Regions from separate parts of the Bradyrhizobium sp. UFLA05-89 genome, predicted to be linked through region 2. Evidence: predicted binding sites of a transcription regulator. Region 2 holds the regulator's gene; each other region holds the start of a gene.

Region 1 (7,840 bases), on a different contig from region 2:
CCCGGTGCGCCCCGGCATTGCCTTTGCATCGGCCCGGCTGCCATAATCATTGCGGGATTGGGGACATCATGCTGCGACTGCAATCAGCACTCGGCATTTTCGCATTGCTGTTGATCGCCTGGGCGCTGGCGGAGAACCGTCGCGCGGTCTCGCTGCGTCAGGCGGGAATCAGCCTCGTCGTCACCTTCCTCACTGCGATCGTCCTGCTCAAGCTGCCGTTCGTCGCGCATGCCTTCGGCGCCATCAACGACGCGGTCGGCGCGATTTCGGCGGCCTCGCGCGCCGGCACGTCGTTCGTGTTCGGCTATGTCGGCGGCGGCCCCCTGCCCTACGACCTCAAGGCACCCGGTGCCGATTTCATCCTTGCCTTCCAGGCGCTGCCGATCGTGCTGGTGATGAGCGTGCTGACGACGCTGCTGTTCTATTGGCGCGTGCTGCCCCCGATCGTTCGCGGCATGGCGTGGTTGCTCGAGCGCACCCTGGGCGTCGGCGGCGCGGTCGGACTGTCGACCGCGGCGAACATCTTCCTCGGCATGGTGGAAGCGCCGCTGTTCGTGCGGCCGTACCTGGTGCAGATGACCCGCAGCGAATTGTTCCTGGTGATGACCGGCGGCATGGCCGGCATTGCCGGCACGGTGCTGGTGCTCTACGCGACGCTGCTTGCGCCGCTGATCCCGGATGCGGCCGCGCATTTCGTCATCGCCTCGGTGCTCGGCGCGCCGGCGGCGATCCTGATCAGCCTGATCATGGTGCCGGAGACCAGCGACCGGCTCACCGGTGGCTCGCTGGAAGACCCTGACATGCACGCCTCCGGCACGATGGATGCGATCGTCAAGGGCACCTCCGCAGGGCTCGAGTTGCTGCTCAACATCGTCGCCATGCTGATCGTGCTGGTGGCGCTGGTTTATCTGGTCAACGCGGTGCTCGGGCTGCTGCCGAACATCGGCGGCACCGCAATCTCGCTGCAACGATTGCTCGGACTCGTGATGGCGCCGGTATGCTGGCTGATGGGGCTGCCGTGGGATCAGGCCGTCACGGCCGGCAGCCTGATGGGCACCAAGACGGTGCTCAACGAGCTGATCGCCTATGTCGATCTGTCAAAGCTCGCCCCCGACGCACTCGATGCGCGCTCGCGCCTGATCATGCTCTACGCGATGTGCGGCTTCGCCAATTTCGCGAGCCTCGGCATCATGATCGGCGGCCTCGGCGTCATGGCTCCGGACCGGCGCGATGAGATCAACGCGCTCGGGCTGAAGTCGATCGTGTCGGGGACGCTGACGACGTGTTTGATAGGCGCGATCGTGGGGGTGTTGACGTAGGCACCGTCATTGCGCGGAGCCACCCGGTCCCGCCTCCGGCGGGCCGGATGACAGGCTCCGCGACGAACCGATCCAGAGTGCATCCGCGGAGACATTTCTGGATTGCTTCGCTTCGCTCGCAATGACGGCGGAATTCCTAGCACGCTTACGCCGTGATCTCGACCGTCTTGAACTCGGCCGGCAGGATGATCTCCAGCAGTTCGACGTCGTCGGAATAGTCGAGGATCATGTGCTTGATCTTCGGCGGCTGGGTCCAGGCGCTGCCTTGCTTCATCAGCGTCTCGCCCTGGCCGTCCAGGTAGGTCTTCACCCAGCCCTTGAGCACGTAGACCATCTGGAATTCGACGTCGTGATAGTGGAGCTTTGACACCTCGGCCGGATTGCAAGGCGGCAGCAGGCGGATGACGTGGGCTTGGACGAGACCGTGCGTTGCCGCAGCAATGCCGAGATCGCGGTACTGCGCGTAGGCGCGCAGGCCGTCGGCTTTGAAATCCTCCTCACGATGATGGCTGACGGCGATGTGCTGCTTGGGCCGGGTGCGCGTTTTGGCTGGCGTTGTGCGAGCTTTCGTCTTCACCGCTTTGCGTGCTGACGACCGCGCGGCGACCTTGTGGCCGTGCCACTTCTTTTTCACCGCTGATTGCGCCGCGCTGCGCGAGGTCACCTTCCGCTTGGCCATTGTCTCCTCCCGTTCTTGTTCTGGAGGCAAAAGCTAGCACAGAATTTCGAAATCGTAGGGTGAGCAAAGCGAAGCGTGCCCACCGCTCACGAGCGCAACCGCGGAGTGATGGTGGGCACGGCGCATTCGCGCCTTTGCACACCCTACAGCTCCGACCTACAACTCTGCGGCGCCGTTCAGTTCAGCCTGAACACGCCGTCGACCGCGCGCAGTTCGGCGGGCTTGATCAGCTTGGAGTGCGCCACCGTCACCGAATAGAGCGGACCGTCGAGCTTCTCCTCCCAGAAGGCGAGGAAATCCGTCAGCGCCGGGAATTTCGGGAACAGATCGTAGTTCTGCCAGATGTAGGTCTGGAGCAGCGAGGGATGATCCGGCATCCGATACAGAATCTGCGCCGTCGTCAGCCCGTAACCCAGCAATTGTCTCCGGAAGTCGTCGGAAACACCCCCAACCCGCAAGCCCATGCCAGCCTCCTTTGCAGGAGCGCATATTCAAGGGGTGGCTTACTCGGACTGCCCCAAAGAGCCACCCGGTGGAGATGCGCTCACATGAGAGAAATGTGACGCATACTGCCAACCGATCTCAAGCCCAAAAGTTTGACAAGTTGTTGAAATTCAATGCTTTAGCAGCAGATCGCGATGCCTGCTAATAGCCGGGCGGGCCCGGTTAACGATGGAAAATGATTTTGGCAGACAGGCCTTCTGAGTGCTGATTTTTCTGCTAGAAGCCCTTGCTCCCGTAAAAAACCTGTCCTATCTCCATTTCGCCTGCGTAGCACTCGTGGGCATCGACTGCTAACAACCCAAAAATCTCCATCTCGTGCAAATGCTTAGGAGGACTGCATGAAATTCCGTCCGCTTCACGACCGCGTCGTGGTCAAGCGCATCGACGCAGAAGAGAAGACCGCTGGCGGCATCATCATTCCCGATACGGCCAAGGAAAAGCCCTCCCAGGGCGAAGTGATCGCCGTCGGCCCCGGCGGCCGCGACGAGAGCGGCAAGCTGATCCCGATCGACGTCCAGGTCGGCGACCGCGTGCTGTTCGGCAAGTGGTCGGGCACCGAGGTCAAGATCGACGGCCAGGACCTGTTGATCATGAAGGAAAGCGACATCATGGGCGTGCTCGAAGCTCCCGCTTCGAAGAAGAAGGCCGCCTAATTCAACCGCTCGCACCGCTCACCCCTGAGGAGCGCCTGCCGGGCGCCTCGCCAAGGGTGAGATGAGACCAAGACAACTCAGGGAAACCAATATGTCAGCCAAAGAAGTGAAATTCGGCGTTGACGCCCGCGACCGCATGCTGCGCGGCGTCGACATCCTCGCCAACGCCGTGAAGGTCACGCTCGGCCCGAAGGGCCGCAACGTCGTCCTCGACAAGTCGTTCGGCGCCCCCCGCATCACCAAGGACGGCGTCACCGTCGCCAAGGAGATCGAGCTCGACGACAAGTTCGAGAACATGGGCGCCCAGATGGTGCGCGAAGTCGCCTCCAAGTCCGCTGATGCGGCCGGTGACGGCACCACCACCGCGACCGTGCTCGCGGCTGCGATCGTCCGTGAAGGCGCCAAGGCGGTTGCCGCCGGCATGAACCCGATGGACCTCAAGCGCGGTATCGACCTCGCCGTCGACGCCGTCGTCGCGGACCTCCAGAAGAACTCCAAGAAGGTCACCTCCAACGAAGAGATCGCCCAGGTCGGCACGATTTCGGCCAACGGCGACGCGGAGATCGGCAAGTTCCTCGCCGACGCCATGAAGAAGGTCGGCAACGAGGGTGTCATCACCGTCGAGGAAGCGAAGTCGCTCGAGACCGAGCTCGACGTCGTCGAGGGCATGCAATTCGACCGCGGCTACATCTCGCCCTACTTCGTCACCAACGCCGACAAGATGCGCGTTGAAATGGACGACGCCTACATCCTCATCAACGAGAAGAAGCTCTCCTCGCTGAACGAGCTGCTGCCGCTGCTCGAGGCCGTGGTGCAGACCGGCAAGCCGCTGATCATCGTCGCCGAGGACGTCGAGGGCGAGGCGCTCGCCACGCTCGTCGTGAACCGTCTGCGCGGCGGCCTGAAGGTCGCGGCCGTCAAGGCTCCGGGCTTCGGCGATCGCCGCAAGGCCATGCTGCAGGACATCGCGATCCTGACCGGCGGCCAGGCGATCTCGGAAGATCTCGGCATCAAGCTCGAGAACGTCACGCTCAACATGCTCGGTCGCGCCAAGAAGGTGATGATCGACAAGGAGAACACCACGATCGTCAACGGCGCCGGCAAGAAGGCCGACATCGAGGCGCGCGTGGCCCAGATCAAGGCGCAGATCGAGGAGACCACCTCGGACTACGACCGCGAGAAACTCCAGGAGCGTCTCGCCAAGCTCGCGGGCGGCGTCGCGGTGATCCGCGTCGGCGGCGCGACCGAGGTCGAGGTCAAGGAGCGCAAGGATCGCGTTGATGACGCGATGCATGCGACCCGCGCGGCGGTCGAGGAAGGCATCGTTCCGGGCGGCGGCGTCGCCCTGCTCCGTGCCACCGAGCAGCTCAAGAACCTTCGCACCAAGAACGACGACCAGAAGACCGGCGTCGAGATCGTGCGCAAGGCGCTGTCCTGGCCCGCTCGCCAGATCGCGATCAACGCCGGTGAAGACGGCTCGGTGATCGTCGGCAAGATCCTCGAGAAGGATCAGTACGCCTACGGCTTCGACTCGCAGACCGGCGAGTACGGCAACCTCGTCACCAAGGGCATCATCGACCCGACCAAGGTCGTGCGCACCGCGATCCAGAACGCCTCCTCCGTGGCGGCGCTGCTGATCACCACAGAGGCCATGGTCGCCGAGCTGCCGAAGAAGGCCGCGGCCGGCCCCGCCATGCCCCCGGGCGGCGGCATGGGCGGCATGGACTTCTGATCCAGCCGTTTCAGGCAAACCACGAAATGCGAAACCCCGGCAGCGATGCCGGGGTTTTTGTTTGGGGTTGTCATTCCGGGGCGCTCGACGCGAGCCCGGAATCCATTTCACCAGTCACGCACGGCCTCCTATGTATGGAGTCGATGCGGCCGATCTCAGCCATCCAGCAACTGGTCGGCGGTCCTTGCCCGCGCAAATCTCGGGCGACTGTGATCGGCTTCACAGAGTCGGCATTGATGTCGGCCCAGCATGCGTTAATCTGGAAGATATTTTTCGATGTTTTCCCCGAGGGCATTCATGAGTGCTCTTTGCAGGTTTTACTTCGTCCTGCTCGCCTGCTGGCTTGGCCTGGGTCCCGCATCGGCGGAGACACGGGTGGCGCTGGTCATCGGCAATGGCGCCTATGCCAACACGGCACAGCTCGCCAATCCATCGCACGATGCGGAAGACGTTGCGACCGCGCTCACGCGCAGCGGCTTCGAGGTCATCAAAGGCATCGACCTGCGCCAGGCCGACATGCAGGATCTGTCCATCCGCTTTGCGCGCGCCGCAGGCAGGGCCGACGTCGCCATGTTCTACTACAGTGGACATGCGATGCAGTACAACGGCGTCAACTACCTGATGCCGATCGACGCCGTGCTCGCCGACGAAGCAGACCTGAAGCGCTTCGTGCGCGTCGATGACATCCTGAACGATCTGCAACAGGCCAGGAACCTGCGCATCCTGGTGCTCGACTCCTGTCGCGACAATCCGCTGGCCGAAACCTTGAAGCGTTCCGCCGGCGCGACGCGCGCCGCATCGATCGGACGCGGGCTTTCGAAAGTCGAAGCGCCGCTCGGCACGATCGTGTCGTTCTCGACCCAGTCCGGGCAGACGGCCGCGGACGGAAGCGGCCGCAACAGCCCCTATACGTCCGCGTTCCTGAAGCATATCGAGGAGCCGCACGAGATCGGCGATATCTTTCGCGACATCAGCGGCGACGTCTACGAGACGAGCGGCAAGACCCAGCTCCCGGAGCTCTCACTGTCGATCATCGGAAAGTTCTATCTGAACGGACCAGTGTCGGTGACGATTGCCCCAGCGGCCCCTCAAGCTGCGCCGCGACCTGATCCGTGTGCAGCCGCCGAGGCACACTGGAAGGCGGCCGAGGCGATCGGCACCATCGCAGCCTTCGAAGACCATCTCGCGCGGTTTCCAAGCTGCAGCTTCGCCGATCTCGCGAGGGCGCGCCTCGACGGCCTGAAACAGAAAACCGCGCTCGCCCCGACAGCCGACGCGAAGCTTGTCGCGAGCAAGGAATTCGACGGCAAATGGGACGTCAGCGTCAGCTGTGCGAATGCGGGCAAGGCGCTCGGCTATACCAGGAGCCTCACGGCCACGATCGCGAACGGAGCGTTCCACGCCGAGGATGCAGACCAGGGAAAGGTGAACTGGCTGGCCATCGAGGGGCAAATTCCAGCGGATGGAAAGGCCACGCTGAGTGCGCGGGGCACGACGGGCCCGAGCGCCTATACCGTCAACAATGCCGCTCCCGGCTCGGCCTACGCGTACACGATCGACGCGCAATTCGAACGCACCCGCGGCACCGGCAAACGCAACGAGCTGCGGCCCTGCAACTTCACCTTCGTCAAGCGCTGATCAATCATTCCCGCGCGAAATCCCTGAAGCAGGAGCGTACCCACTCGATCGTCAGGCGCGTTGCGGGATCGCGTTTGAGATGATTTTGCACCAGCAGCCAGACGTCGCGGCGCCTTGCGAGCAAAGTGGCGCGCAGGCTGCGATCGGCGAGCAACGCCTCGCAGCCATATTCGGGGAGCACGCCGATCGCCTGATGCGACTGGATCAGGGTGCGCATGACGCGGATGTTGTCGGTGACGCAGCGCGCATTCTTCAGCCGCTTCGCGCGCAGGAATTGCGCCTCGGGGATGGCGTCGAGCTCGTCCGGATAGGCGCACACGATCGGATCACCGTTGCTGCGCCTTGCAGGCTCGAAGAAGTACAGGCGCACGTCCGTGAGCTTCGAGATCGTGAAATCACCTTTGTCTGGCTTGCGCAGGCGAATGGCGAGATCCGCTTGCCAGCGCGAGAACTTCACGTTCTCGCTCGAGGTGAGGAATTGCAGCGTCAGCCCCGGATTGTCGCGCAGAAAGCCTTGCGCACGCGACGCCAGCAGCTCCTCGGCGACGGTATTGGTGGAGGCGATGCGCAAACGGCCGACGGCGCCGGGCTCGCTCTCGCCGATGCGATCGATTGCGGCGATATGCGCCGCCATGGCCTTGACGTGCTCGAGCACCGCTTCGCAGTGGCGGGTCGGCCGGCGCAATCCGTCGACCGCCTCGAACAGGGGCACGCCGAGGTCGCGCTGGATGCGGGCGAGCCTGCGCCCGACCGTGGTCTCATCGATGCGCAGCCGTGCGCTGGCACCGGCATAGGTGCCCTCGTCCCGCACGGCCGCAATGATGCGCAGATCATCCCAGTTCATGCAGCCATTTAGCACGCACGGCGCGGCGCCTGCAAATTTGCAGCCATCTGCTGCAATATTCCTGCACAATGGCAGGCCAGAGCTGCGCTAGGTTTCGTCGAGCTGACGTCACCGAAAGGCAGCCTCACCATGACCGCTCCCAAGACCCTGCTCCAACTCGCCGGCGCTGATTTGAGCCCGCCCCGGCTCGGCGAGAGCTGTCTCGTCCTGATCGATCTCCAGAACGAATATCGCGCAGGTCCGCTGGCGCTGTCCGATGCGGAGGCGGCCATCGCGCGCGCGGCTCACCTGTTGGCCCGCGCACGGCAGAGCGGTGCGGCGATCTTCCACATCGCGCACAAGGGCCGATCGGGCGGCCTGTTCGATCGCGAGGCCGAGCGCGGCGCGATCATTGCGAGTCTCGCACCGCTCGCAACCGAGCCGGTGATCGAAAAGGCGCTGCCGAATGCGTTTGCCGGCACTGACCTGCAA
Region 2 (7,840 bases):
GCCTATGGCGAGGTATCCAACGCCTTCAAGGCCAATCCCGGCGGCGCTGGCGGCATCAAGCCGGACAAGATCGAGACGCCGGCGGGCCTTGCCTATTACACCGTCGAGACCGGCAAGGCCGGCACGGCAACGGTGAAGCGCTATTCGATGATCGTGCCGGGCACCGGCTTCTCCGGCTATGTCGCCGTGCAGGTCCCCGAGAACGCCACCAAGATCTACTCGGACGACGCGGTGCGGCAGATGTTCGCCACCGCCGTCACGCGCAAGGAGGTGCCGGTCGACGAGCAGCTCGCGCAGATGCCGTTCAGGATCACCGATCTCGCCGACTTCAAGAACGTCCGCATGCTGTCGCCGGGCGCCAGCATCGTGCTCGCCGACGGCGACGAGACCACGGGCTTCGAGCCCAAGCCGTACATGATCATCGGCCTGATCGGTGCAACGCCGCAGCAGCCGGATGATCGCGCCCGCTTCGCGCAGGAGGCGGCGATGCAGATCCCCGGCATGCGCGAGTCCAGAATCACCATGTCCGAGCCGATCCGTGTCAACGGCCAGCCGGCCATCGAAACCCGGCTCGACGGCGTCAGCGGCAAGGACAAGACCCAGGTCACGGTGGTGCAGTGGATCCGCTTCGGCGGCGGCACGTCGCTGCGCATCATCGCCAGCGCCCCGCGCGACCAGTGGTCGGAGGCCTTCACGCGCTTCCGCGCGGTGCGCGACGGCATCCAGCCCAAAGGCTGACTGTCTCCACAATGGACAGTGCGCTCCCTCCCCCGCTCGCGGGGGAGGGTTGGGGAGAGGGTGTCTCCACAATCGAGAACCCCCAAGAGGATAGAGCCCTCACCCGGCGCCTTGCGCCGACCTCTCCCGCAGGCGGGAGAGGAGCACCGAGCCCTCGGCTCAAGCTCGATTTCTCACCAAAGCCGGCCGCATTTTCGAGCTTTTGTTCGTATACTAATGGAACTACGCTTTCCTTCCTGGTTCATCCTGGAGGGAAGACGTACGATACTGGATCGGCGCAAAGTACTCGCGGGCGTTTCCACTGTTGCTCTCGCGAGCCTCGTTTCAAGCAAGCTCTGGGCGGCGACGGCGATCAAGCCCGACGATGCCTCCGCGCTGCTCGTGATCGACGTGCAAAACTGCTTCCTGCCCGGTGGCAGCCTCGCCGTGAAGGAGGGCGAGCAGGTGGCGCCGATCATCAACAAGATCGCAAAAACGTTCGCCAATGTCGTGATGACGCAGGACTGGCACACGCCGGGGCACGTGTCGTTTGCCTCGGTCCATTCCGGCAAGAAGCCGTTCGAGACCATAGACCTGCCCTATGGCAAGCAGGTGCTGTGGCCCGACCATTGCGTGCAGGGCACCGACGGCGCGGCGCTGTCGAAGGATCTGTCGATCCCGCAGGCCGAGCTCATCATCCGCAAGGGTTTTCACAAGGACGTCGATAGCTACTCGGCTTTGCTGGAAGCCGACGGCAAGAGATCGACGGGCCTCGCCGCCTATCTGAAGTCGCGCAAGATCAAGCGCGTCTTCGTCGCAGGGCTAGCCACCGATTTCTGCGTCGCCTGGACCGCGCTCGACGCGCGCAAGGCCGGCTTCGAAGTCTATGTGGTGGAAGACGCCTGCCGCGGCATCGACAATCAGGGCTCGCTGGCCAAAGCGTGGGCCGACATGGCCAAGGCCGGCGTGAAGCGGATCCAGTCTGCGGATATCGCGGCCACGGCGTAAGCTATTTGACCCTCATGGTGAGGGGCGCGAAGCGCCGTCTCGAACCATGAAGGCCGAGCTGCAGCAGCGGGGCCTTCATCCTTCGAGACGCCGCGTTCCGCGGCTCCTCAGGATGAGGGTTCAGGTTTGTGTGCGTGGCGAAGCGCGGCTTACGCCGCGCCGTTCGACTCGTTGTTGTTGGCGGCGGCAGCGGCTTTCGCGCCGCCCTTGGCGACGCCGACCAGAGCCGGGCGCAGCACGCGTTCGCCAATGGTGTAGCCGGCCTGGACCACCTGAACCACCGTGCCCGACGGCACCGACGGATCGGGCACCTCGAACATCGCCTGCTGGAAGTTCGGATCGAACTTCTGGCCCGAGGGGTCGAACTTCTTCACGCCGTGCTTTTCCAGCGCGTTGAGCAGCGAGCGCTCGGTGAGCTCCACGCCCTCGATCAGCGCGGTCAGGCCGGGATCGGCATTGGCACGCGCCTCGGCCGGCACCGCATCGAGCGCACGCTGGAGGTTGTCGGCGATGTCGAGCACGTCGCGCGCAAAACCCGTGATGCCGTAGAGGCGCGCGTCGGCGACCTCCTTGGTGGTGCGCTTGCGTAAATTCTCCATCTCGGCCAGCGTCCGCAGCATGCGGTCGCGCGCCTCAGCGGCTTCCTTCTGCAAGACCTCGACCGAGCCGGGTTCCGGATCGTCGGGCATGATGTAGGGCTTCGACACCACGGGCTCGCCGGTCGGCGCAGTCGTGTCTTCGGGTTGCCGGTCTTGCTCGGTCATCGGCTGCCTTCTCGAACTCGTCTCAAGGGATTTTTCTCGCCGGGATATCGTGCTTTGCAGCGCGAAAATCAAGCACCCGTGATCAGGCGAAAACGGGCGTCAGCCACCCAGAAGGCGGCTGACGATACGGGCGGCATAGTCCACGGTCGGGATCACGCGGGCATAATTCAGCCGCGTCGGCCCGATCACGCCCAAGACGCCGACGATATGACCGGCGGCATCCCGATAGGGCGAGATGATCGTCGAGGAGCCCGACAGCGAGAACAGCTTGTTCTCCGAGCCGATGAAGATGCGCACGCCCTCCGCGGTCTCGGCGCGCCCGAGCAGGTCGATCACGCCGCGCTTGGTCTCGAGATCGTCGAACAGCAGCCGCACCCGCTCGAGATCCTCCAGCGCATGCAGGTCTTCGAGCAGATTGGCGTGGCCGCGCACGATGAGCTGGCGGTCCTCGTTCTCGCCGCCGGACCAGCTCGCGATGCCCGCCGCGATCACCTTCTGGGTGAGCTGGTCGAGCTCGGCTCGGGCCTGCCCGAGTGCGGTTTCCAGCTCCAGCCGCGCCTCGGCGAGGGTACGGCCGCGGATGCGGGCATTGAGGAAGTTTGACGCCTCGGTCAGCGCCGAGGACGGAACTCCGGGCGGCAGCGTCAGCACGCGGTTCTCGACCTGGCCATCCTCGCCGACCAGGATCACCAGCGCCCGCTCCGGTTCCAGGCGGACGAATTCGATATGCTTCAGCCGCGCATTGGACTTCGGCGTCAAGACTACGGCCGCGGCGCGGGTGAGGCCCGACAGCCGCGTCAGCGCCTCCTCCAGCGCCGCCTCGACCGACTGGGCGTGGCCGACGGTCGTGAGCTGGCTCTGGATCGATTGCCGCTCGGCCTCGTTGAGCTCGCCGACCTGCATCAGGGCATCGACGAAGAAGCGCAAGCCGAGTTCCGTCGGCAGCCGGCCGGCGGAGGTGTGCGGGGCGTAGATCAGGCCGAGCTGTTCCAGATCGGCCATGACGTTGCGCACCGAGGCCGGCGACAGCGGCAGCGCGATCAAGCGGGAAATATTGCGCGAGCCGACCGGCTCGCCGGTCGCCAGATAACTCTCGACGATTTGGCGAAAGATGTCGCGGGAACGCTCGTTGAGCTGGGCGAGGCCCGCGCGCGGCGCGATCAGATGAATCGGATCGTGATGGGCCACAGACGGTAACTCCTCTCAGATGCACATAATTTGTCCATCCAGAAGGCCCCTGACAAGCGCGTCTTTGGCCAATCCCCGGACGGCGTTTCGTTGCCCCCGGGGGAAAAGCCCTTGCCGGGCCCCCTTCCCCCTCCTACAAGCACCGCGAACAGCCTTTTCCCTGCGAGTTTTGGAGGATTTCCCATGCGGCCAAGCCGCCGTGCGCCCGACGAATTGCGCCCCGTGACGCTGGAGCGCGGCGTGGTCAAATATGCGGAAGGCTCCTGCCTGGTGAAATTCGGCGACACCCATGTGCTCGTCACCGCCACACTGGAGGAGCGCCTGCCGCCGTGGCTGAAGGGTCAGGGCCGCGGCTGGGTCACCGCCGAATACGGCATGCTGCCGCGTGCGACCTCGGAACGTACTCGCCGCGAGGCTTCTGCCGGCAAGCAGAGCGGCCGCACCGTCGAGATCCAGCGCCTGATCGGCCGCTCGCTTCGCACCATCGTCGATCTCGAAGCGCTCGGCGAGCGTCAGATCACGGTCGATTGCGACGTGCTCCAGGCCGACGGCGGCACGCGCACGGCCTCGATCACCGGCGCCTGGGTGGCGCTGGCCGATTGCATCAACTGGATGAAGACGCGCAACATGATCAACGCCAACGTGCTGCGCGACAACGTCGCCGCGATCTCCTGCGGCATCTATCAGGGCACACCGGTGCTGGATCTCGACTACGCCGAGGACTCCGAGGCCGAGACCGACGCCAATTTCGTCATGACGGGCGATGGCCGCATCATCGAGGTCCAGGGCACCGCGGAACGCGAGCCGTTTACGCAGGAGGAGTTCCTGTCGCTGATGGCGCTGGCCCGCAAGGGTGTCGCGCGTCTCGTGGACTTGCAGAAAATGGCGGTGGCGTAGTCAATAGGCCATGCACCGGCGAATCACAGGCAAGCTCATCATCGCGACCCATAATCCCGGCAAGCTTGCCGAGATGCGGGAGCTGCTGGCGCCGCACGGTGTCGAGGCGGTCTCGGCGGGCGAACTTGGCCTCGACGAGCCCGAGGAGACCGGCCACGACTTTCGCAGCAATGCCGCGATCAAGGCCATCGCCGCCGCGAAGGCAATGAGGCTTCCGGCCTTCGCCGATGATTCCGGCATCGTGGTCGACGCCCTCGACGGCGCACCGGGAATCTACAGTGCGCGCTGGGCGGGCCCGAAGAAGGATTTTGCCGCGGCGATGGCGCAGATCGAGCGCCTGTTGAGGGAGCGCGGCGCGACCGCGCCGGACAAGCGCAAAGCGCATTTCGTCTCCGCGCTCTGCGTCGCCTGGCCCGACGATCATCTCGAGGAAGTCGAGGCGCGCGTCGACGGCACGCTGGTCTGGCCGCCGCGCGGCACCGCCGGCTTCGGCTACGACCCGATGTTTTTGCCCGACGGCCACACGCGCACCTTTGGCGAGATGGAAAGCATCGAGAAGCACGGCCTCCCGCCATTGGGCCTTGGCTTGTCGCACCGTGCCCGCGCCTTCGTGAAACTTGCGGAGATCTGCCTTGAGCCGCGCTGACAGGGACGCCTTCGGCGTCTACGTGCACTGGCCGTTCTGCCTGTCGAAGTGTCCCTATTGCGACTTCAACAGCCATGTCCGCCACGCTGCGATCGACGAGGCGCGCTTCGCAAACGCCTTCGCCCGCGAGATCGAGACAACGGCCGCGCGCGCCCCCGGCCGCGAGGTTACCTCGATCTTCCTTGGCGGCGGCACGCCGTCGCTGATGCAGCCCGCAACCGTCGGCGCCGTGCTAGAGGCGATCGGCAAGCACTGGCGCGTCGCTGGCGATGTCGAGGTCACGCTGGAAGCCAACCCGACCAGCGTCGAGGCGACGCGCTTTGCCGGCTATCGCGCCGCCGGCGTCAACCGCGTCTCGCTCGGCGTGCAGGCGCTCGACGATGTCTCGCTGAAGATGCTCGGACGCCTGCACAGCGCGCGCGAGGCGCTGGATGCGGTTGCGATCGCACGCCGCTCGTTCGACCGCTACTCGTTCGACCTGATCTACGCGCGCCCGGACCAGACGCCGGCGATGTGGGAGGGTGAGCTCCGCCATGCCATCGACGAAGCCGCCGAGCATTTGTCGCTCTACCAGCTCACCATCGAGGAAGGCACGCCGTTCTTCGGACTGCACCAGGCCGGCAAGCTGAAGACGCCGGACGAGGCGGTCGCGCGCGCGCTCTATGACGTCACGCAGGAGACCTGCGACAAGCTCGGCCTGCCCGCCTACGAGATTTCCAATCACGCACGCCGTGGCGCCGAGTGCCGGCACAATCTGGTCTACTGGCGCGGCGAGGAATATGCCGGCATCGGTCCCGGTGCCCATGGCCGGCTCGACATCGACGGCATCAGGCACGCGACCGCCACCGAGAAGCGTCCCGAAGCCTGGCTGATGCGGGTCGAGACCAATGGCGACGGCGTCGTCACCGACGAGCTCCTCAACAGCGAGGAGCGCGCCGACGAATTCCTGCTGATGGGGCTGCGCCTCGCCGAAGGCATCGATCCCAAGCGCTATGCCGCGCTCGCCGGCCGCCCGCTCGATCCCCGCCGCATCGCGCTTCTGCGTGAGGAAGGTGCCATCACCGTCGACACGACCGGCCGCCTGCGCGTGACCAGCAGCGGATTCCCGGTGCTGGATGCGGTGGTTGCGGATCTCGCGGCGTAGCGAGATGTCGTAGGGTGGGCAAAGCGAAAGCGTGCCCACCTCTTCTGTCGCAATCGTGTTCTGTCGCAATCGTGGAGATATGGTGGGCACGGCGCGAAGAGCGCCTTTGCCCACCCTACGAGAGCTCCACTTGCGGCTACGCCCCAAAACTCTTCGGCGAGCCTGCGACCGCGACGCCGCCGCCGGTGGTCACCTTCATCACCGCTAATCCCCGCTCGTTGGTGCCGTCGGCGCGGAAGCGGAACAGGCCGTCGATGCCGGCGAAGCCGGACGGATTGGTGAGAACGTCCTGCGAGAAGCGCGTGGTGCCTTGCGTGCGCGCCAGCGCAGCGACGAGCGCCACCGCATCATAGGCGAGCGTCGCCGTACGCACCGGCTCGGCGCCATATTTCGTGCGGTAGCGGCCGGAGAAGGCGCGAAAGCCCGCCGGGTCCGGCGCGGCGTAAAGACCGCCCTGCAGCGCCTGGCTGGCATAGACGCGCGGATTGTCCCACAGGCCGGTGCCGAGCAGCTGGATGTTGCGCAGGTTGGCGCCGGCAGCGGTCAGGGCATCGGCCACCGCAACGACGGAATCGCCGTCATCGGCGATGAACAGCGCGTCAGCACTGCCGAGCGCCTGCGCGACGTTGCGCGCCGGGGTGGCGCGATCGCCGCCGAATTTCTCGAACGCAACCACGCGTCCGCCCCGCCGCGGCACCGCCGCCTTGAAGGCCGCCTCCACCACGTTGCCATAGGCATTCTCCGGCAGCAGCGCCGCGAAGGAGCGTTTTCCGATGCTGGCGGAATATTCGACGATGCGGTTGACGTCCGACTCGGGCAGGAAGCTCAACAGGAAGACGCCGCGGCCGGCGATGCTGGCATCGGTCGAGAATGCCATCACCGAGATGCCGCGCGAGCGCGCGACCTGCGCAACGGCCGGCACGGATTGGGCGAACAACGGCCCCAGAATGATCTCCGCACCTTCGTCGACCGCCTGCTGCGCGCCGCCTTGCGCGCCCTGCGGCGTGCCGTTGTCGTCCTTGATCAGGAGCTGGACGTTCGGGTTCTGGAATTCGGCGAGCGCCATCTCGGCGGCGTTGCGCATCGACTGCGCGGCGAGCCCGGCATTGCCGGCGGCCGACAGCGGCAGGATCAGGCCGACCTTCACCCCGCCGGTGCCGGCGGTGGTGGCCTGCTGCTGCGGCCCGGCAGGCCCCGGCTGAGGGGAGGATGAGCTGAACGGATTGGAAAACTGGCTGAGGCTCTGCTGCACGCCGGTGCAGGCCGAGAGCAAGGGCGCGCCGAGCAGGAGCCCGAGCGCGCTCCGCCGGGTCGCTCCCGACAATCGGGGCCCGGAGGTGGGAGACTTGGGGTAGCGCGGGCCCGGCATGGCAGCTCTTCGTAACGACCAGCCTATCCAGGCCCAGTCAGGACTTCACCTCCGCAAGGGAGGACGCGGATTGCAGCATATTGTCGGCAAATAGTTAACCAAAACAA
Region 3 (7,840 bases), on a different contig from region 2:
CCGGCGGCGTGATGGGCAAGATGATCGATGCGCAGTCGATCGTGGTCGCCTCCACCGCCACGCGGTGGTACGGCCACGAGGGCACGATCCTGCGCTTCGTGTTCTGGCACTCGATCGTGCTGGCCTGCTTGGTCGGCGTGCTCGTGACGCTCCAGGCCTACGTATGGCCGTTCACGGCGCTGGTGTTGAAGTAGCGCGACGCATTCTCAACGTAACGACATCCCCGCGGGAAAAACCCCGCGGGGATTTTGCGTGTGCGGCGAACCTTCTCAACGTCGTTCCCGTCTTATAGAAGGTGCGGCGGTTCAAGGACGGTCGAGAGGTCTCATGGTTTCGGTCAAGCAGATGGTGTGCGCGGCGGCCGCGGTGGTGCTGATGGCGGGCGCAAGCCACGCCGAGGACGGCTTTCCCTTCGGATCCGAGATGACGCTCGAAGCCTTGCCGCAGCAGGGCTCGAAGCGCATTCCCAACATCGAGATCGGCGACAATGGCGAGGTGGTGTTGGAGCTCTGGTGCAAGGGCGGCAAAGGTCAGTTCTCGGTCGCCGGCAACACGGTGATCTTCGTACCCGGCCAGATCCAGGACCGTTCCTGTCCGCCGGCCAAGGCCCAGGCCGATGACGACCTCGTCGCGGCGCTCGCCAGCGTCGAGACCTGGAAGCGCCAGGGTGACTTTCTCACGCTGATCGGCCCCAAGCCGCTGCGCTTCCGGATGAACGGGAATTAAACCAACTCGCTGTCGTGCCCCGGCTCGACCGGGGCACCCAGTACGCCGCGGCCCATCGATTCAATCACGACCGCCTCGGCGTACTGGATCGCCCGGTCAAGCCGGGCGATGACCAAGAGTTGGTGTACGGACTACTTCCACACCGACTTGTCGGCGTCCCAGCGCTGGCCCTTCAATTCCTTCGTCAGCGCCTCGATCGCGCCGTTGTCGTCGGTCTGATCGCCCTCTTCATCGGTGCCGGCTTCATCCGACAGGTTGAGCTTGGCGCCGGTGCTCTCGTCGGCCGTTGTGATCGCGGGGCTGCCGACCCAGAGCAGGAGGCGGTCGCTGCTGCCGGGCTTGTCGGTCGAGACCAGGCCCGCGACCTCGATCGTATCGGTGAGCTCGAGCGCTGGGAAATCCTGGTTCGGCCGCTTCAAGACGACCTTGAGCTTGCCGGTGACGGGGTCGAAGCTTTGCGAGACGGTTTTTGCCGTCAGCGTCCTCGCCAGCACGTTGGCGACGGTGCCGGCGAGCCGGTCCCGGCTGATCTTGTCGCCGTCGCGCCAGTCGGCGGCGGCGAAGCGGATGGTGCGGTCCATCTCCATCATGCCGGCGGTCCAGCCCACTGCGGTGACGCCCGGCATCGCCTTGAACTTGGCGAGCAGCGCAGCTGCCCGTTCCGGATCGACCGACATGTTGATGGTCTGCTCGCCGGCGCGCAGCGCGTCGCAGCCGACCGACAGGCTTGCCAGCGTCACCTCGACATCCTGGCCCTTCAGGCTCTTCAGGAAGTCGGTCGCCGCCTCTAACTTGACCTTGACCGCGATCGCTTCCGGCGAGACCTCGGTGAAATCCTTCGGCTGTGGCGTGATGCCGTCGTCGGAGGTCTGGTTGTCCAGAAACTCCTTCTCGCTGAGATCGGAATTGTCGGGCGAGGCGACCTCGGTCACGTTGCCGCCGATCGAGATCTGGCCACGGAATTCGAAGGTATCGCTGGTCGGCTTGCGCGTCAGCTTGACGGTGACCGGCGCCTTGTCGCCGAGACTCTGCGTCGTGCCCGACAAGAGCTGGCCGGCGACCGTGAGGTTGACGACGAAGCGGTCCTTGCGGTCGGAATTCTTCGCTGCGGGATAGCAGACGTCGAGCACGGCCGCGGTGACCGTCTTGCCCTGGCGGGTCTCCTTCAGGATCACATCGGCATTGCCGTCCATGAGCCCGTCGATCGAGGTGAAATAGCGCGTCTCGGTTCCACTGGGCGCGGCGGCCTTTGGCGACAGCTTCATCTGGGCGGACGCGACCTCAGGCGAAACTGCAAGCAATGCCGCCAAAAAACCAATCGAGCAGAACGAAAGCGCGCGCATCGACGAAACCCTCAAGAGATCAGAATCGGCGCCACCGTAGTGGGTTTTGGCCGGAGGTTGAATCGGAAAGCGCAGGCCATTCTGGGCAAAAAAGAAGGCCGCCCGGAGGCGGCCTTCGCGCGATTTTTTTGCTGCGACGGGCTCAGAAGCCCATGCCGCCGCCGGCCGGCATCGCGGGGGCTGCTTCCTTCTTCGGCAGCTCGGCGACCATGGCTTCGGTGGTCACCAGCAGGCCGGCCACGGAGGAGGCGTCCTGAAGCGCGGTGCGCACCACCTTGGCGGGGTCGATGATGCCCTTCTCGACCAGGTCGACGTACTGCTCGGTCTGGGCGTCGAAGCCGAAGGTCTCGGACTTGTTCTCCAGGATCTTGCCGACGACGACCGAGCCTTCGAGGCCGGCGTTCTCGGAGATCTGGCGGACCGGGGCTTCGAGCGCCTTCAGCACGATGTTGATGCCGGCCTGCACGTCGGCATTGGCGTTGGTGAGACGGCCCACCGCCTTCTTGGCGCGGAGCAGCGCGACGCCGCCGCCGGGGACGATGCCTTCCTGCACGGCCGCGCGGGTGGCGTTGAGCGCGTCCTCGACGCGGTCCTTCTTCTCCTTGACCTCGATCTCGGTCGCGCCGCCGACGCGGATCACCGCGACGCCGCCGGCGAGCTTGGCCAGACGCTCCTGGAGCTTTTCACGGTCGTAGTCCGAGGTGGTTTCCTCGATCTGGGCCTTGATCTGGCCGACGCGGGCCTCGATGTCCGGCTTCTTGCCGGCGCCGTTGACGATCGTGGTGTTCTCCTTGTCGATCACGACCTTCTTGGCGCGGCCGAGCATCTTCACCGTGACGTTCTCGAGCTTGATGCCAAGCTCTTCGGAGATCAGCTGGCCGCCGGTGAGGATCGCGAGGTCCTCGAGCATGGCCTTGCGGCGATCACCGAAGCCCGGGGCCTTGACGGCGGCAACCTTCAGGCCGCCGCGGAGACGGTTCACGACCAGCGTGGCCAACGCCTCACCCTCGACGTCCTCTGCGATGATGACGAGCGGCTTGCCGGACTGCACCACGGCTTCCAGCACCGGCAGCATGGCCTGCAGGCCCGAGAGCTTCTTCTCGTGCAAGAGGATGTAGGCGTCCTCGAGCTCGGCGGTCATCTTCTCGGCGTTGGTGACGAAGTAGGGCGACAGATAGCCGCGGTCGAACTTCATGCCCTCGACGATGTCGACTTCGGTGTCGAGCGACTTGTTCTCCTCGACGGTGATGACGCCCTCGTTGCCGACCTTCTGCATCGCCTGCGCGATCATCTTGCCGATGGCGGCATCGCCATTGGCCGAGATGGTGCCGACCTGGGCGACCTCGGACGAGGCGGCGACGGGCTTGGCGCGCTTCTCGATGTCCTTGATGACAGCCGCAACCGCGGTGTCGATGCCGCGCTTGAGGTCCATCGGGTTCATGCCGGCGGCAACCGCCTTGGCGCCTTCGCGCACGATGGCCTGAGCCAGCACGGTCGCGGTGGTGGTGCCGTCGCCAGCAAGGTCGTTGGTCTTGGAGGCGACCTCACGCACCATCTGGGCGCCCATGTTCTCGAACTTGTCCTCGAGCTCGATCTCCTTGGCGACGGTGACGCCGTCCTTGGTGATGCGGGGCGCGCCGAAGCTCTTCTCGATGACGACGTTGCGGCCCTTCGGGCCGAGCGTCACCTTGACGGCGTTGGCGAGAATGTCGACGCCGCGCAGCATGCGTTCGCGCGCGTCTCCGGAAAACTTGACGTCCTTGGCAGCCATTTTTTGCTCCTGGCATGATGTGGAAATGGGCCGCGCACCCTAATCGTCATTGCCGGGCTTGACCCGGCAATCCATCATCTTTCGAAGCAGGATGGATGCCCGGCTCAAGCCCGGGCATGACAAGAGGGAAGCGCGGCGGCGTTTGAAGGGACGTTGTGGCCTTAGGCCAGCACGCCCATGATGTCCGACTCCTTCATGATCAGGAGATCTTCATTGTCGATCTTGACCTCGGTGCCCGACCACTTGCCGAACAGCACGCGGTCGCCGACCTTGAGGTCGATCGGGATCAGCTTGCCCGCCTCGTCGCGGCCGCCGAGGCCGACGGCGACGATTTCGCCCTGGGACGGCTTCTCCTTGGCGGTGTCGGGAATGATGATGCCGCCCTTGGTCTTTTCCTCGGCATCGATACGTTTGACCACGACACGGTCATGCAGCGGACGAAATTTGGACTTAGCCATGACGTTTCCCTTTGGAAGCTCGCTTCGGAAGCGACGGAACTAGGAGAGGGGCCTGCGCCCCCGTCCGACCTCCGGATCGAATGCCGGGATCGAACGGCGCGCTTTAGCAATCGGGCTTCCCGAGTGCTAATAGTGCGCCCGGAAATATGGCTTGGCCGCGATCCTGTCAAGCAAAGGGTGGTTAAGCCATTGGTGAGACGGATATAGGATGTTGACGATCGAAACGAATTGGGGACGCTGGCGTATTCTACGACGTCATTGCCCCGGCAGCGGTTTTGCGCTTGGCTGCGGGAGGGGGCTGTCAGGCTCGTGTTTGGGGGGCGCTTTGCTCGGGGGAATGCCATGATCAGTTCAGCTCACGCGCGGACGGTTGCCAAGCTGGGCGCCGCCGCAGCCTTGGCGCTGCTGCTGGGTGCATGTGGCGGCGGCATGAGCCTGCCGTCGTTCTCATCGTCCTCGCCGGCGCCGGAGGCCGAGCCCGGCACTGGGCCGGAAATGCCGGCGTCGATCCGCGCCGACGAGATCGTCGGCCGCTGGGGCCTTGCCTCGTTCCAGAACCCGTCCGACCGCGCCCGCACCGAGGCTGCGGCCCGCGCGCAGTGCAAGAATCCCTATGTGATCGGCGCCGGATCGAGCGGCGGCGTGATCATGCACCTGGCCGACCAGGCGACGCCGCAGGAGCTGCGGCTGAAGGGCTCACCAAGCGGCAAGAACTATATCGGACCGGCCGGACCGACTCCCGGCGAGCAGGACCGCGAGATCGTCTCCTTCGACGGCCGCGTCATGGTCACCCGATTCATCGACAAGGACGCCGCCACCCGCTACGGCAACATGGTCTACGTCCGCTGCGCGCCGCGGGCGTGATCGAGATCGAGCCAAGCTTGTGATGCACCCTCTCCCGTGTGGGAGAGGGTAGCTTCGTGTGCGCAGGGCGAGGCGAAGAGACTGCGTCTTCCGCACGACCTCGCAGCCATCAGACCCATCCGCAGTGCCTCCGCTTGATGCCGTCAAGCCGCTCCAATGCCGATGTCACGACGTCTTCGGTCAGGCCGATATCACGGCGCAGCCAATCGGACATCGGATACGTCTCGACGCGTCCGTGCTCAGGTCTGCATGAAAGGCGTTGCCATGCGGCCGTCAGGGCGCGGAGCCACCGACGATTCCCCATAGGCGGATTTTTCCAACCTCCGCGCGATCTCGCTATCGAGCGCGGCGGCGAGTTCGCTTCCGACCTCGACCATCGGCAGGCGCACCTCCGGACTGTCGATGAGGCCGCATCGCCACAGCCAGTACTTTGCCGGCGCCGGACTCGGCTCGGCGAACAACAGCCGCGTCAACTCCGAAACCTCCTGCCAGCGCGCGAGCGCGGTGTCGGCATTGCCGCGCTTCAGCTCGGTATGAATCGCAGCAAAGGTTGCGGTCTCGATGTGGGCGGAGAGCAAGATGGCGCCATCCGCGCCGTCGCTCAGCGCTTCATGAGTGTGCGCGTCCTCGCCGGTCAGCACACGAAAGTGGTCCGGCTTGTCGCGGAGCAGCGCGATCGATTGCTCGCGGTTCGCGGAGCAATCCTTCAGGCCAACGATGTTCGGATGCTCGGCAAGGCGGAGCAGCGTCTGGTTGGTGAGATTGACCGAGGTGCGATAGGGAATGTTGTAGAGCACGATCGGCCAGGCAGCGTGATCGGCGAGCGCCTCGAAATGCGCACATAGGCCGCGCTGCGATGGCCGCAGGTAGTAGGGGCTCGCGATCAGATAACCGTCGATCGGCCAGTCCGCGGTTTCATCCAGGCTTTCCTTCAGCCGCGCGGTGTCCGCGCCGGAGAGGCCAAGAACGATCGGAACGCTGCGACGTTGCGCGGCGAGCTCCTCGCGCACGGTTGCGACGAGGCGCTCGAGCTCGGCGCCCTTCAGCGTCATGCCTTCACCGGAGGTCGCGCCGAGGATGAAGCCGTCGATGGCCTCGCACGCGTAGTGTCGCGCGAGCTGCCGGAGCGAGCGCTCGTCGAGATGGCCGTCGCGAAACGGCGTCACCAGAGGCAGCCAGAGGCCCTGCAATCGTTGTCTTAGGTCGGTCATGTTCCATCTCCTTCAGTTGAGGTCTGAGACGGAGGCACATGAAAAAACCCCGTCCAGACGGCGGGGTTTTTCGGGATCGCGACGACGAGAAGGTCTAGCGCGCGCAAATATCCCTTGGCCCCGGGTGGGGGGCTTTTTTCGAGGCGATCGCCTTCGAGAGGATTGCGCACGAATTCGTGATCATGGTGCGCAAATGATGCGTGGGATATGTGGAACTGTCAATACACGCGGAAAGCGAAGACCAAATTGGCAGAAAAAAAGCCGGACCCGAAGGGCCCGGCTTAGGTATTGGCCACGTGAGGCCGACACAATCACCTTCCAAGAGGGATTACTGAACTCCCGCGCCACTGGAGGAGGGGGACAAATGCGCAACGCGAAGGCTCAGCGTGCAAACAGTATGGGCTTGCCGAGCGCCCTGCAGCAACAGCCGAGGTCGCATGTCAGTCATGCGGAAATCAGGACGGCCAGCGTTGCGCCTTGCTCACCACGAAGTCGCGGAACACCTGCACGCGCGCGACCGTCTTCAACTCCTCGGGATAGACGAAATACGTATCGAGTTGAATCGAGTCCGATTCGCCGAACAGCTGCACGAGACGGCTGTTTTCTTCGACGAGATAATCCGGCAGCGCCGCAATCCCGAGGCCCTGCTGACACGCGCGCACGAGACCGAGGATGTTGTTGACCTTGAAGTAAGCCTCGCGCGGGCCCGAACCGTTACGCGCAGCTTCGACAAGCCAGTTGCGGTTCTGCAAATGCGGGGCGAAGTTGCCGTCGCTGAGCGTGATGATGCGGTGGGAGTCGAGCTCCTCCAGCGTACGCGGCGTACCGAAGCGCTTGATGTATTCCGGCGAGCAATAGGCGTGGAAGCCCATCGCAAAAAGCTTGCGCTGGATGAGATCCGGCTGCGTCGGCTTGCGGGTGCGGATCGCAACGTCAGCCTCGCGCATCGACAGGTCGAGCTCCTCGTCGGTGACGATCAGGGAGATGCGGATCTCCGGATAGAGCGAGGTGAACTCACCGAGCCGCGGGATCAGCCAGTTGATGCCGACGCCGGGCGTGGTCGTGATCTTGAGGTCGCCGCTCGGCCGCTCGCGGCTGTCGGTCAGTTTCGCGCGCGCCGCCTGGAGCTGCATGAACACGTCATGCGCGGTGCGGAACAACAGGTCGCCCTGCTCGGTGAGGATCAGGCCGCGGGCATGGCGGTGGAAGAGCGAGACCGAGAGCTCCTGCTCCAGCGCCGAGACCTGGCGTGACACCGCCGACTGCGACAGGCCGAGCTGCTCGCCCGCATGCGTGAAGCTGCCCGCTTCCGCTGCCGCGTGAAAGACCTTCAGCTTGTCCCAGTCCATATCGGTAAATCCGTCGCGTGTTCGAGGCATGGTCGTTATTCCGCTGCCGCGCGCTCGCTGGCGCGCAGGGCCAAGAAACGTTCGGCTTCGAGTGCGGCCATGCAGCCGAGGCCTGCGG

The links. The regulator HrcA, encoded in region 2, represses chaperone genes, less so after heat shock. The targets are predictions, from matches to a motif close to GTTAGCACTCNCNNNNNGNGAGTGCTAAC.
Region 1: a site for HrcA is predicted at 2,769-2,797, ahead of groES (co-chaperone GroES). Genes of this name have one in related genera too.
Region 3: a site for HrcA is predicted at 4,401-4,429, ahead of SO139_RS14390 (co-chaperone GroES). Genes of this name have one in related genera too.

The regions. Positions count from the first base shown of each region.
Region 1 is NZ_JBANBA010000005.1:152,187-160,026, reverse strand. It holds gene SO139_RS04870 (NupC/NupG family nucleoside CNT transporter) at 69-1,319, shown strand; gene SO139_RS04865 (cupin domain-containing protein) at 1,465-1,998, opposite strand; gene SO139_RS04860 (usg protein) at 2,175-2,462, opposite strand; gene groES (co-chaperone GroES) at 2,841-3,155, shown strand; gene groL (chaperonin GroEL) at 3,247-4,887, shown strand; gene SO139_RS04845 (caspase family protein) at 5,185-6,525, shown strand; gene SO139_RS04840 (LysR family transcriptional regulator) at 6,530-7,369, opposite strand; gene SO139_RS04835 (cysteine hydrolase family protein) at 7,499-7,840, shown strand, end outside.
Region 2 is NZ_JBANBA010000114.1:8,363-16,202, reverse strand. It holds gene SO139_RS37605 (hypothetical protein) at 1-738, shown strand, start outside; gene pncA (bifunctional nicotinamidase/pyrazinamidase) at 1,003-1,725, shown strand; gene grpE (nucleotide exchange factor GrpE) at 1,875-2,489, opposite strand; gene hrcA (heat-inducible transcriptional repressor HrcA) at 2,589-3,677, opposite strand; gene rph (ribonuclease PH) at 3,861-4,574, shown strand; gene rdgB (RdgB/HAM1 family non-canonical purine NTP pyrophosphatase) at 4,585-5,220, shown strand; gene hemW (radical SAM family heme chaperone HemW) at 5,207-6,364, shown strand; gene SO139_RS37570 (penicillin-binding protein activator) at 6,501-7,733, opposite strand.
Region 3 is NZ_JBANBA010000022.1:30,230-38,069, reverse strand. It holds gene SO139_RS14410 (L-lactate permease) at 1-194, shown strand, start outside; gene SO139_RS14405 (META domain-containing protein) at 328-726, shown strand; gene SO139_RS14400 (hypothetical protein) at 858-2,069, opposite strand; gene groL (chaperonin GroEL) at 2,212-3,840, opposite strand; gene SO139_RS14390 (co-chaperone GroES) at 4,002-4,298, opposite strand; gene SO139_RS14385 (hypothetical protein) at 4,641-5,162, shown strand; gene dapA (4-hydroxy-tetrahydrodipicolinate synthase) at 5,402-6,373, opposite strand; gene SO139_RS14375 (LysR family transcriptional regulator) at 6,829-7,752, opposite strand; gene trxB (thioredoxin-disulfide reductase) at 7,758-7,840, opposite strand, start outside.